One region of the Paraburkholderia sp. WS6 genome, then DNA from elsewhere that is predicted to be linked to it. Evidence: riboswitches for the same ligand, from Rfam matches in the RefSeq annotation. Region 1 holds a riboswitch; the other holds the start of a gene.

Region 1 (4,533 bases):
CGCACTTGCTGGTGGCGATGCAGCCGATACGCTGCTGATCGTGCCGCAATTCCTCGCGAGTGCCGACGTTAGCGCGCATGTGTTGCCGTCATCCACGCTGCATTGGGAATGGGCTGGCTGGATGGGCGGCGACAACGCCGAAGGTCCGGCGCCGCTCAGTTCGTTCGATGTGCTCGATGCCATCCTGCAGACGCTGGCGTCGCGCGAGCAGTTTGCGTCGCTAACCGAGGTGGTGATCGCCGGGCATTCGGGTGGTGGTCAGGTGGTGCAGCGCTATGCCGTGGTGACGCGGGGTGAAGCGCCGCTCGTCGCGCGCGGAATCGCGCTGCGCTATGTGGTCGCGAATCCTTCGTCGTATGTGTACTTCGACGCGATGCGGCCGACCGCATCCGGTGAATTCGCGGCGTTCGATGCGGCGGCGTGTCCGTCGTTCAATCGCTGGAAGTATGGGCTCGAAGAGTTGCCGGCCTATGCTTCTAGTGGCGGGGAGGCGGGCTCTGCTGATGCGCTTGAATCGCGCTATGCGCGTCGTGATGTCACCGTGCTGCTCGGCGGCGCGGATTGCGATCCGCAGCATCCGGCTCTCGACCGTTCATGCGCCGCGCAGACTCAAGGCGAGCATCGGCTGGGGCGCGGACTGGCTTACGCGCGTTATATGGCGTCGCGGCATCCGGAAGGGGCGGCGAAGCATCGTACGTTTGTGATCGACGGCGTTGGGCACGATGCGAAGGGGATTTTTGCATCGGTGCAGGGGCTGGCGGCGTTGTTCGGCAAGGCATGAACCGTGCTACCGCGATAAGGCCACCTTTCAAAGGATTGTGCCGACATGAACAAGACCCGACTCCTCGCGGCCGCCGTTATTGCGACGCCGGCCACCATGTCCAGCCGCGTCGTGAGCGTCGCAACTCGACCATCGAGAGCGGCGCGATCTCGATACGCGGAAACACGGCCGGCGACGCACCAAGCGCATGAACAATGGCGGCCCGGATCACTGGCGGGTGCGTGACGGCGACCACGTTTTGCGTGGTGCTCGGGATGACGCTCGTTTTTTCGCGTAACGTACGATTCCTTGCCTCGTTCGCTCCATCATTTGATGCACGGTCTGTTGCGCGGGTCACGTCCTCGCTCAACGCATCGTTTAGCGCATCGAGCCACTGTCCCACCCGTTTCACAAGTTGACTGAACGACTCGCCGCCGTGCGCGGCTGCGTCGGGATCATGTGTCCATGCGGCGAGGTCGTGCGGTGCTTCGGCCGCGAGATCGGCAAGGCGACGGCCATGCCACAGGCCGTAGTCCATGTCTGCCAGTCCCTCGTCGACCGATGCGCCTTGGCCCGATGCCGCGGCACCGATCCCCAAGGCCGACGCCGTGTCGCGCGCACAAACGGCAGGGCTGACGAAAACCGCCGCGTCGTCCGGAATCGACAGGCGCGCTCGTGCGGCGGTTGCTTCGGCGAGGCCACGTGCATCGACCGGGTCGTCGGCGGGGAAGCGGCCCGCGCGCATCGCCGCGGTCGATGCGTGGCTGATCAGTAACAGCCGTGTGTCCATTCAGTTGATTTCCATAAAGACCGGACTAAAGCGGGACGCCGCGTGCATGCTTTACGTTGCCGGGAGGCAAAGTTTAGCGCGTAGAATAGCGTCACTGCGAAGCACGGAAGCCGGTGAGAGCCCGGCGCGGTCGCGCCACTGTAATCGGCATTCACGAGCCGAAAGCCAGACCTGAGCTTTGCACCATCCCTCTTCAATCTACTATCGGGGCGCGTTACCCCCAGGAGATGTCCATTATGTCCAACGCTGTTTTCGATTCCACGACACAGCCTGTCGCCCAACCCACGCCGATTCCGCTGCGTGAATTGCTGCCTTGGGTCGTGTTCGGCGGCTTGCTGCTGTTGCTCGCGCTGTATTTCGTTGGTGCGGAACAGGGTGCCACGTCGCTGGTGCCTGGCATGTATGTGCACGAATTCGTGCACGACGGCCGCCATCTGCTCGGCTTTCCCTGCCACTAACGGAGTCGAAAATGGTCGGTAAATTGTTGGTACGCGGGATGCTTGCAGGCATCGCCGCGGGATTGCTCACGTTCGGCTTCGCGAGATTGGTGGGCGAACCGCAGGTCGATCAGGCGATTTCCTTCGAGGAAAAGGCCGACGCCGCCAAAGGCGAAGCGCCCGAACCCGAACTGGTGAGCCGCGGCACCCAGGCGGGCCTGGGATTGTTGACTGGCGTGGTGACGTACGGCGCAGCGTTCGGCGGGCTGTTCTCGCTGGTGTTCGCGTATGCGTACGGGCGCGTCGGCGCGCTGAGTGCGCGCGCGTTGTCCGCATGGCTCGCGCTTGGCGCGTTTATTGCGCTGGTGATCGTTCCGAACATCAAGTACCCGGCGAATCCCCCTTCGGTGGGCGACCCCGAGACGATCGGGATGCGGACCGGCTTGTTCTTCCTGATGATCGCGATCTCGCTGGCCGCAGTGGTGTTCTCGCTGAAGGTTCGGCGCCGCGCGGCGCTGAAGCTGGGCGCGTGGAATGGCTCGATTGTGGCGGGCCTGGTGTTCGTCGCGATCATTGCTGCCGTGCAACTGTCGATGCCGACGATCAACGAAGTACCGGCGGCTTTCCCGGCGGTGCTGTTGTGGAAATTCCGCGTCGCGGCCATCGGCATGCAGGTGGTTATGTGGACGACAGTTGGGCTGCTGTTCGGCGCCCTCGTCGAGCGAAGCAAATTGCTGGCTTCCGCGAGCCGCAGCGCCGCGAAGTCCGCTTACCTTTGATGTGAATGGCGTGACCGCGCGAGCCGCGGTCACGCAGGCGTGCAGCGCGAGAGAAACCAAATACATCAAGTACTTGGCGCGTTTGCGGGAATGTTATCCACAGGCTTATGGACATTTTCTGTGGACAAGTTCCATGGGTGCATAACGTTATGCGAATCGCTTGGTTGCCCGAAGCCGGGGCAAATCCGACACTCACTCCAATCTCAAGCAAACCGAGCCTGGAGCCATGTCGAACTCATCAAGCCTGCGCCCATCATGGGCCACTCGTATCACGGCACTTCTGCTGCTGGCCGCATCGGCAATAACGACGACGACAACGGCCATCGCAGCGCCACCTTCGGGCGATCCGATCCTGATAGGCGTCAGCGGCCCGCTGACCGGACAGAACGCTCAGTACGGCGCGCAATGGAAAGCCGGCTTCGATCTTGCATTGGATGAGATCAACAGCCACAACGGCATCAACGGCCGCCCGCTGAACTACGTCTTTGAGGACAGCCAGAGCGACCCGCGCCAGTCCATCACGATCGCGCAGAAATTCGTCAACGACCCGCGCATCCTGATCGAACTCGGCGACTTCTCGAGTCCCGCTTCGATGGCGGCGTCGCCGATTTATCAGCATGCCGGCCTTGTGCAACTCGGTTTCACCAACTCGCATCCTGACTTCACCAAAGGCGGCGACTACATCTGGAGCCCGTCAGTCAGCCAGGCCGACGCCCAGCCGCTGCTTGCCGACCTCGCCGTGAAAACGCTCGGCCTCAAGCGCATCGCCGTGCTCTATCTGAACACCGACTGGGGACGCACCAGCAAGGACGTCTTCGTCAAAGCCGCCAACGAACGCGGTGCGCAAGTCGTGGCGGCAGAGGGCTATCAGTCGGCCGAGAAAGATTTCCGCGCGACGCTGGTGCGCGTGAGCGCTGCGAATCCGGATGGCATCGTGTTGATCTCGTACTACTCCGACGGCGCGCAGATCGCCCGCCAGGCGCGCACAAGCGGTATCAACCTGCCGATCGCCGCAGCCAGTTCCGTGTATTCGCCGAAATTCCTCGAACTCGGCGGTGAGGCCGTCAACGGCGTGGCGACCAACACCAGCTTCTTCCCCGGTGAATCCGGGCCGGAAGTGCAAAGCTTCGTTAAACGCTTCGAGGCGAGATACCACCGCGAACCGGACGCGTTCAACGCTTACGCGTATGACGCCGTCATCATCGCCGCCTATGCGCTGCGCGCCGGCGGTCCCGACCGCAAAGCTGTGCGCGATGCGCTGCCGAAGCTGCACGACATTCCGAGCGTCGTGTTCGGCAAGGCCAATTTCGATCCGGCGACGCGTCGTGTGATCGGCGTGAAAAACATCAACGTGGTGGTGAAGAACGATAAGTGGGCATTGCTTGAGAGTAAGGCGACGGTTGCCCAGAAGTAGGTATTTCGCCGGCCGTCCAACTCTTCGATCATTCACAACATTCACGACTTTTGTGCCATGAGCCTTTTACTCGACCACATTGTGATTCGCGTCCACGACCTGACGCAGACCATTGAAGATTTCACGGCGCTCGGTTTCACCGTGCAGCAAGGCGGTACACATGCCGATGGCGTGACGCATAACGCGCTGATCGGTTTCGCCGATGGCAGTTACATCGAGCTGATCGCTTTCTTGCAGGCGGCGCCGCAGCGTCGCTGGTGGGATGTGGGGCAGCGTCATGGCGATGGATTTGTTGATTACGCGTTGTTGCCGTCGAGCGTGGCTGCTGTGATTGACGCCGCGCATGGGCGGGG
Region 2 (4,533 bases), on a different contig from region 1:
GCCCTCGCAAATCACCGCTACGTCGCGGCCCGCGTCGAGATGGCCGGCGACGACCTCCGCAGCGGTGTCATAGAAGTCGGCGATGATCACTTCATACGAAAGCGGCGGTTCGAGCGCTTCGGTCGTGACGGGATAAACGAGCGGCAGATGCTGTTGAGCGTCATGCAGATGCGCCTCGATGATGCTGAAGGCGTTGCCCTTCTTACCCTTTGCGACGAAATACGCGACCACGGGCGCCGCTTTCAGCAAGCGCAGCGCTTTCAGTGTGATGAGCTCAGGGTCGCCGGGGCCCACGCCCAGTCCGAATAAACGTCCTTGCACCGTCATTTACTCGACCTCCGTCGCCAGTGCGTTCACGGCAGCGGCGGCCATCGCGCTGCCGCCGCGTCGGCCGTGAACCACGACGTAGGGCACGCCGCGACTGTCTTCGGCAAGCATCGCTTTCGATTCGGCCGCGCCGACAAAACCGACCGGAAAACCTAGGATCAGTGCGGGTTTTGCTGCGCCGGCATCGAGCATATCGAGCAAGTGAAAGAGGGCGGTCGGCGCATTGCCGATCACGACGACGCTGCCGGCCAGCCGCGCCCGCCACAATTCGAGCGCAGCCGCCGAGCGCGTATTGCCGAGTTCGCGTGCGAGTGCGGGCACGTCCTGATGCGTCAGCGTGCAGATCACGTCGTTGTTCGCGGGCAGGCGTGCGCGCGTGATGCCTTGCGCCACCATGCCGGCATCGCACAGAATCGGCGCGCCTTGCGCCAGTGCCGTACGGCCCGCGGTGCCTGCGCCTTCGGAAAACTGAAGATCTTCAACGACGTCGACCATGCCGCAGGCGTGGATCACGCGCACCGCGAGTTTCTCGAGGTCGGCGGGGATGCGCGACAGGTCGGCCTCCGCACGTATCGTCGCGAAGGATTGGCGATAGATCTCCTGACCGTCGCGAATGTAATCAAGCATCTGAGGGGCTCCGGGCCGGGTGTGCCAATGGGTCGAGCATGTCGGCGGCCTGTTCGATCGTGAGTTGGTGCGCGACGCGCGAGCCGAAACCCGGCTGGCCGTCGCGTCGATAAAGGTCGTAGATGCCGGGCTCCGCAGCCAGCAGCGTGTACGGCGCGCAATGTGCGGCAGCGCATGAGCGCGGACAGCCGCTCAGATGGACGTCGATGCCATCGGGTAAGCGATCTGCTAGCCGTAACGCATCGGCTTTGGTGTCGGCGAGGCTTTTTGCACAGCCTGTGGAACCGGCGCAGGCGATCAGACGTGTCATAGGCTGCGCAGGATCGCATGCGAGGCCTAGCGCGTTCATTTCAGCGAGCACGGTGGGTGCGGCATCGGCTGCGATATCGGGTAGTAACACGCTTTGCCAGGGCGTCATGCGCAGCGTGCCGTTGCCTTGCTGTTGCGAGAGCGTGGCGAGGCCGCGCAAGGTCGTGGCGTCGAGGCGTCCGAGCGGCGGTTGGCCGCCTACGTGCAGCATTCCCACGACTCGCTGTGCGTGCGCGCCGAGTCGCAACGTGGCATCGGCGGGCGTGGGGCGTAGCCAGTTTGCAAGCGATGTGTCGCGTGACAGTGGGAAATCGACGTACGTTTGAGCGTGCTGCAATAGCGCGTCGACGGGATGCGTGGCGAGCAGGTGACGCATGCGCGTGGCATCTGGGGCGGCCAGATCGAGGAACGTATGCAGCAGCGCGCGGACGAGGTCTGTGACTTGCGCGGGCAGCACTGCGGCGAGAGCGCCTGCGTAATTCGGATGAGGATGGTCAACGGCGCTATGCGAGCCGGTACGCGCGATATGCGGGAAGGCATTCGCATCCGCGTCCGCCACGGCAGGCGGACAACCCGCCAATCCGAACACAAATCGCACACCGTCTTCGGCCTGCATGGCTGCCAGCCAAACATCATGCGGATGATCCAGCCTGGCAAGGCGCTCACCACCATCGAGCAGTAGCGCGAATTTCGGCGATAGCGCCGCGAAACGCGCTTCGGATTGCAGCAATGTGAGCATTTCGATGCAAAGCGGCCTCGTATCGAACAGCGCAAATGGATCACGCCCCGCAGCCGGGCTCACCATCACGTTACGCACATCGTCCGCCGAGCTCGCGAGCAGCAAGTTGTCAGCATCCACCGCACCGGTCGCCCGAATCGGCCCAAGCCCCGCATCGACCAGCGCCGCGATCAACGCCGCTTCATGCCCGCTTCGCACGCCACGCACCTGCAGATTCGCGCGATTGGTCAGCTCGACCACACCGGCCGCATGCCGCTCGCTGACGTCGGCGATCACCGCGGCCTGCGCCGCGCTCAACTCACCGCCGGGCAATTTGATCCGGCAAATCCCCCCATCGCGCGCCGCGACGATGCGCAGCAGCCCCGGGCACGCCGAGGGCCGCAGCGCGAGGGCCGCATCGGGCAAAGCAGTGGAGGGCGAAGCTTGATTCAAGACGGACACCGGGTTGAGCGTCGCGCGACGGCCCGAGCAAGCCGCAAAGCGGCGATTGCTACGGCATCGGTACACCCCGCCCGATGTAGGCTGGCACGAACAGTCTGGCCGGCAGGTCTCCTGGCTGGCAGGTCATGGTCCGCCGCGGCCTTCCCGGTCGAACCAGTGGCGCGGAGCGCAGGCGGACTCGCTGCATACAGTTGCGGGGGCAGCCACAGCAACACTGTGTTCCCTCTTCGGCCCCGAAGGGCACCGGCGGCTGTATTATGCCTTTTTTCGAACAGCACAACGAGGCTGGACGCTTTGATCGGCGTGGCACAGCGCATTATTTGAAGATACAGAAAGAGGATGGATGCATGCCGGCATGGCTGACCGTGGTGGGCATAGGCGATGACGGCTTCGCCGGCTTGGGGAGGCCCGCGCGGCGTGCTTTGCTGGAAGCGTCGGTGGTTTATGGCGGCGAACGTCATCTGGCGATGCTGCCCGCGCGCCTCGCCGCGCGCCGCGCGGCATGGCCCAGGCCGTTCGATCTCGCGCCTTTGCTGGCCGAGCGCACGGGGTCGGTGTGCGTGCTGGCGAGTGGGGATCCGATGCTGTTCGGCGTCGGCGCGACCCTCGCGCGGCAGTTGCCGGCAGGCGAGTTGCGGGTGCTGCCGGCGCCGTCGTCGTTGTCGCTGGCGGCCGCGCGGCTTGGCTGGCCGTTGCAGGACGTCGCCACGGTTTCGCTGGTGGGAAGGCCATTGCCGGCGCTGAATGCTCATTTGCACGACGGCGCGCGCGTCTTCGTGCTGAGTGCCGACGGGCGCACGCCCGCCGCGCTGGCCGAACTGCTGAATGCGCGTGGGTTCGGCGCGACCCGGATGACCGTGCTGGAACATTTGGGCGGCAATCTGGAGCGGTGTATCGATGGCCGTGCGGACCAGTGGTCTGCGGGCGAAGTGGCAGCGTTGAACCTGATCGCACTCGAATGCCGTGCAACGGAGGGTGCTCCGCGTCTGCCGTTGACCGTCGGCTTGCCCGACGACGCCTTTCGCCACGACGGTCAGTTGACCAAGCGCGACGTCCGCGCGATCACGCTGGCACGCCTCGCGCCGACGCCCGGCGAATTGCTTTGGGACGTGGGCGCGGGCAGCGGCTCGATCGGCATCGAATGGATGCGCGCGCACCCGACCTGCCGCGCGATTGCGATCGAAGGGCACGCGGAGCGGCAGCGGTTCATCGAACACAATCGCGATGCGCTGGGCGTGCCGGGTTTGCAACTGGTGGCCGGCCGCGCGCCTGATGCGTTGGAGGGATTGGCTGTGCCCGATGCCGTGTTCATCGGCGGTGGGGTGACGGTGCCGGGCGTGCTCGACGCGTGCTGGGCGCGTCTGCGCGACGGCGGGCGTCTGGTCGCCAATGCCGTGACCTTGCAAGGCGAGGCCGCGCTGGCAGCGTGGCGTGAGCAACACGGTGGCACGTTGACCCGCATTGCGCTGGCCGACGCACAGCCGCTTGGCGGCTTCGATACGTGGCGCCAGGCGCTGCCGATCACGCTGCTGGAGGTCACGAAGCTGGCTGACGGCGCCGACGGCACGTTCCGTGCGAGCGGCGCGAACAGCACGAGGAATACGAGCAGCACGAACGCCGCTAGTGGCATCAATCCCGCCATTTGCACATCCGGCACCTCAGCCACCCCCGCAGACTCACCACCCCACCCGTAATGCGCGAAGAAACGCCCGAACAACCCGCACCGCTGCGTAGCGGCTACACGACCGGCAGTTGCGCCACCGCGACGTCTCTCGCGGCCGCGCGTCTGCTGCTCGCGGGTATCGTCAGCGAGGTCGCGGAGATCGTGTTGCCAAAGGGCCAGCATGTGCCGATGCCGCTGGTGTTCTGCCGCCTGACCGCCGACGGCGCGGAAGCGGGCACGGTGAAAGACGCTGGCGACGACCCCGACGTGACACACGGCGCGATCGTATTCGCCCGCGTGCGACTGCTTGCCGAACCGGGTGTGATCTTCCGCGCAGGGCCAGGCGTTGGCACCGTGACGCGCGCCGGCCTCACGCTGCCCGTCGGCGAACCAGCGATCAATCCGGTCCCGCGCAAGATGATGACCG

What was found. A riboswitch is a leader RNA that binds a small molecule or an ion and turns the genes downstream of it on or off. The one in region 1 is predicted to bind cobalamin.
Region 2: it holds a riboswitch for cobalamin, as region 1 does, so the genes downstream of both, cobG (precorrin-3B synthase) here and M0D64_RS00100 (CbtB-domain containing protein) in region 1, are expected to answer to the same signal.

What each region holds. Positions count from the first base shown of each region.
Region 1 is NZ_JALQCK010000001.1:26,059-30,591, reverse strand. It holds gene M0D64_RS00110 (alpha/beta hydrolase) at 1-781, shown strand, start outside; gene M0D64_RS00105 (histidine phosphatase family protein) at 858-1,550, opposite strand; cobalamin riboswitch at 1,605-1,744, shown strand; gene M0D64_RS00100 (CbtB-domain containing protein) at 1,787-2,008, shown strand; gene M0D64_RS00095 (CbtA family protein) at 2,020-2,766, shown strand; gene M0D64_RS00090 (ABC transporter substrate-binding protein) at 2,993-4,180, shown strand; gene M0D64_RS00085 (VOC family protein) at 4,238-4,533, shown strand, end outside.
Region 2 is NZ_JALQCK010000012.1:86,483-91,015, reverse strand. It holds gene M0D64_RS16765 (precorrin-2 C(20)-methyltransferase) at 1-327, opposite strand, end outside; gene M0D64_RS16760 (precorrin-8X methylmutase) at 328-954, opposite strand; gene cobG (precorrin-3B synthase) at 947-2,434, opposite strand; cobalamin riboswitch at 2,527-2,706, opposite strand; gene cbiE (precorrin-6y C5,15-methyltransferase (decarboxylating) subunit CbiE) at 2,791-4,137, shown strand; gene M0D64_RS16745 (cobalt-precorrin-5B (C(1))-methyltransferase) at 4,137-4,533, shown strand, end outside.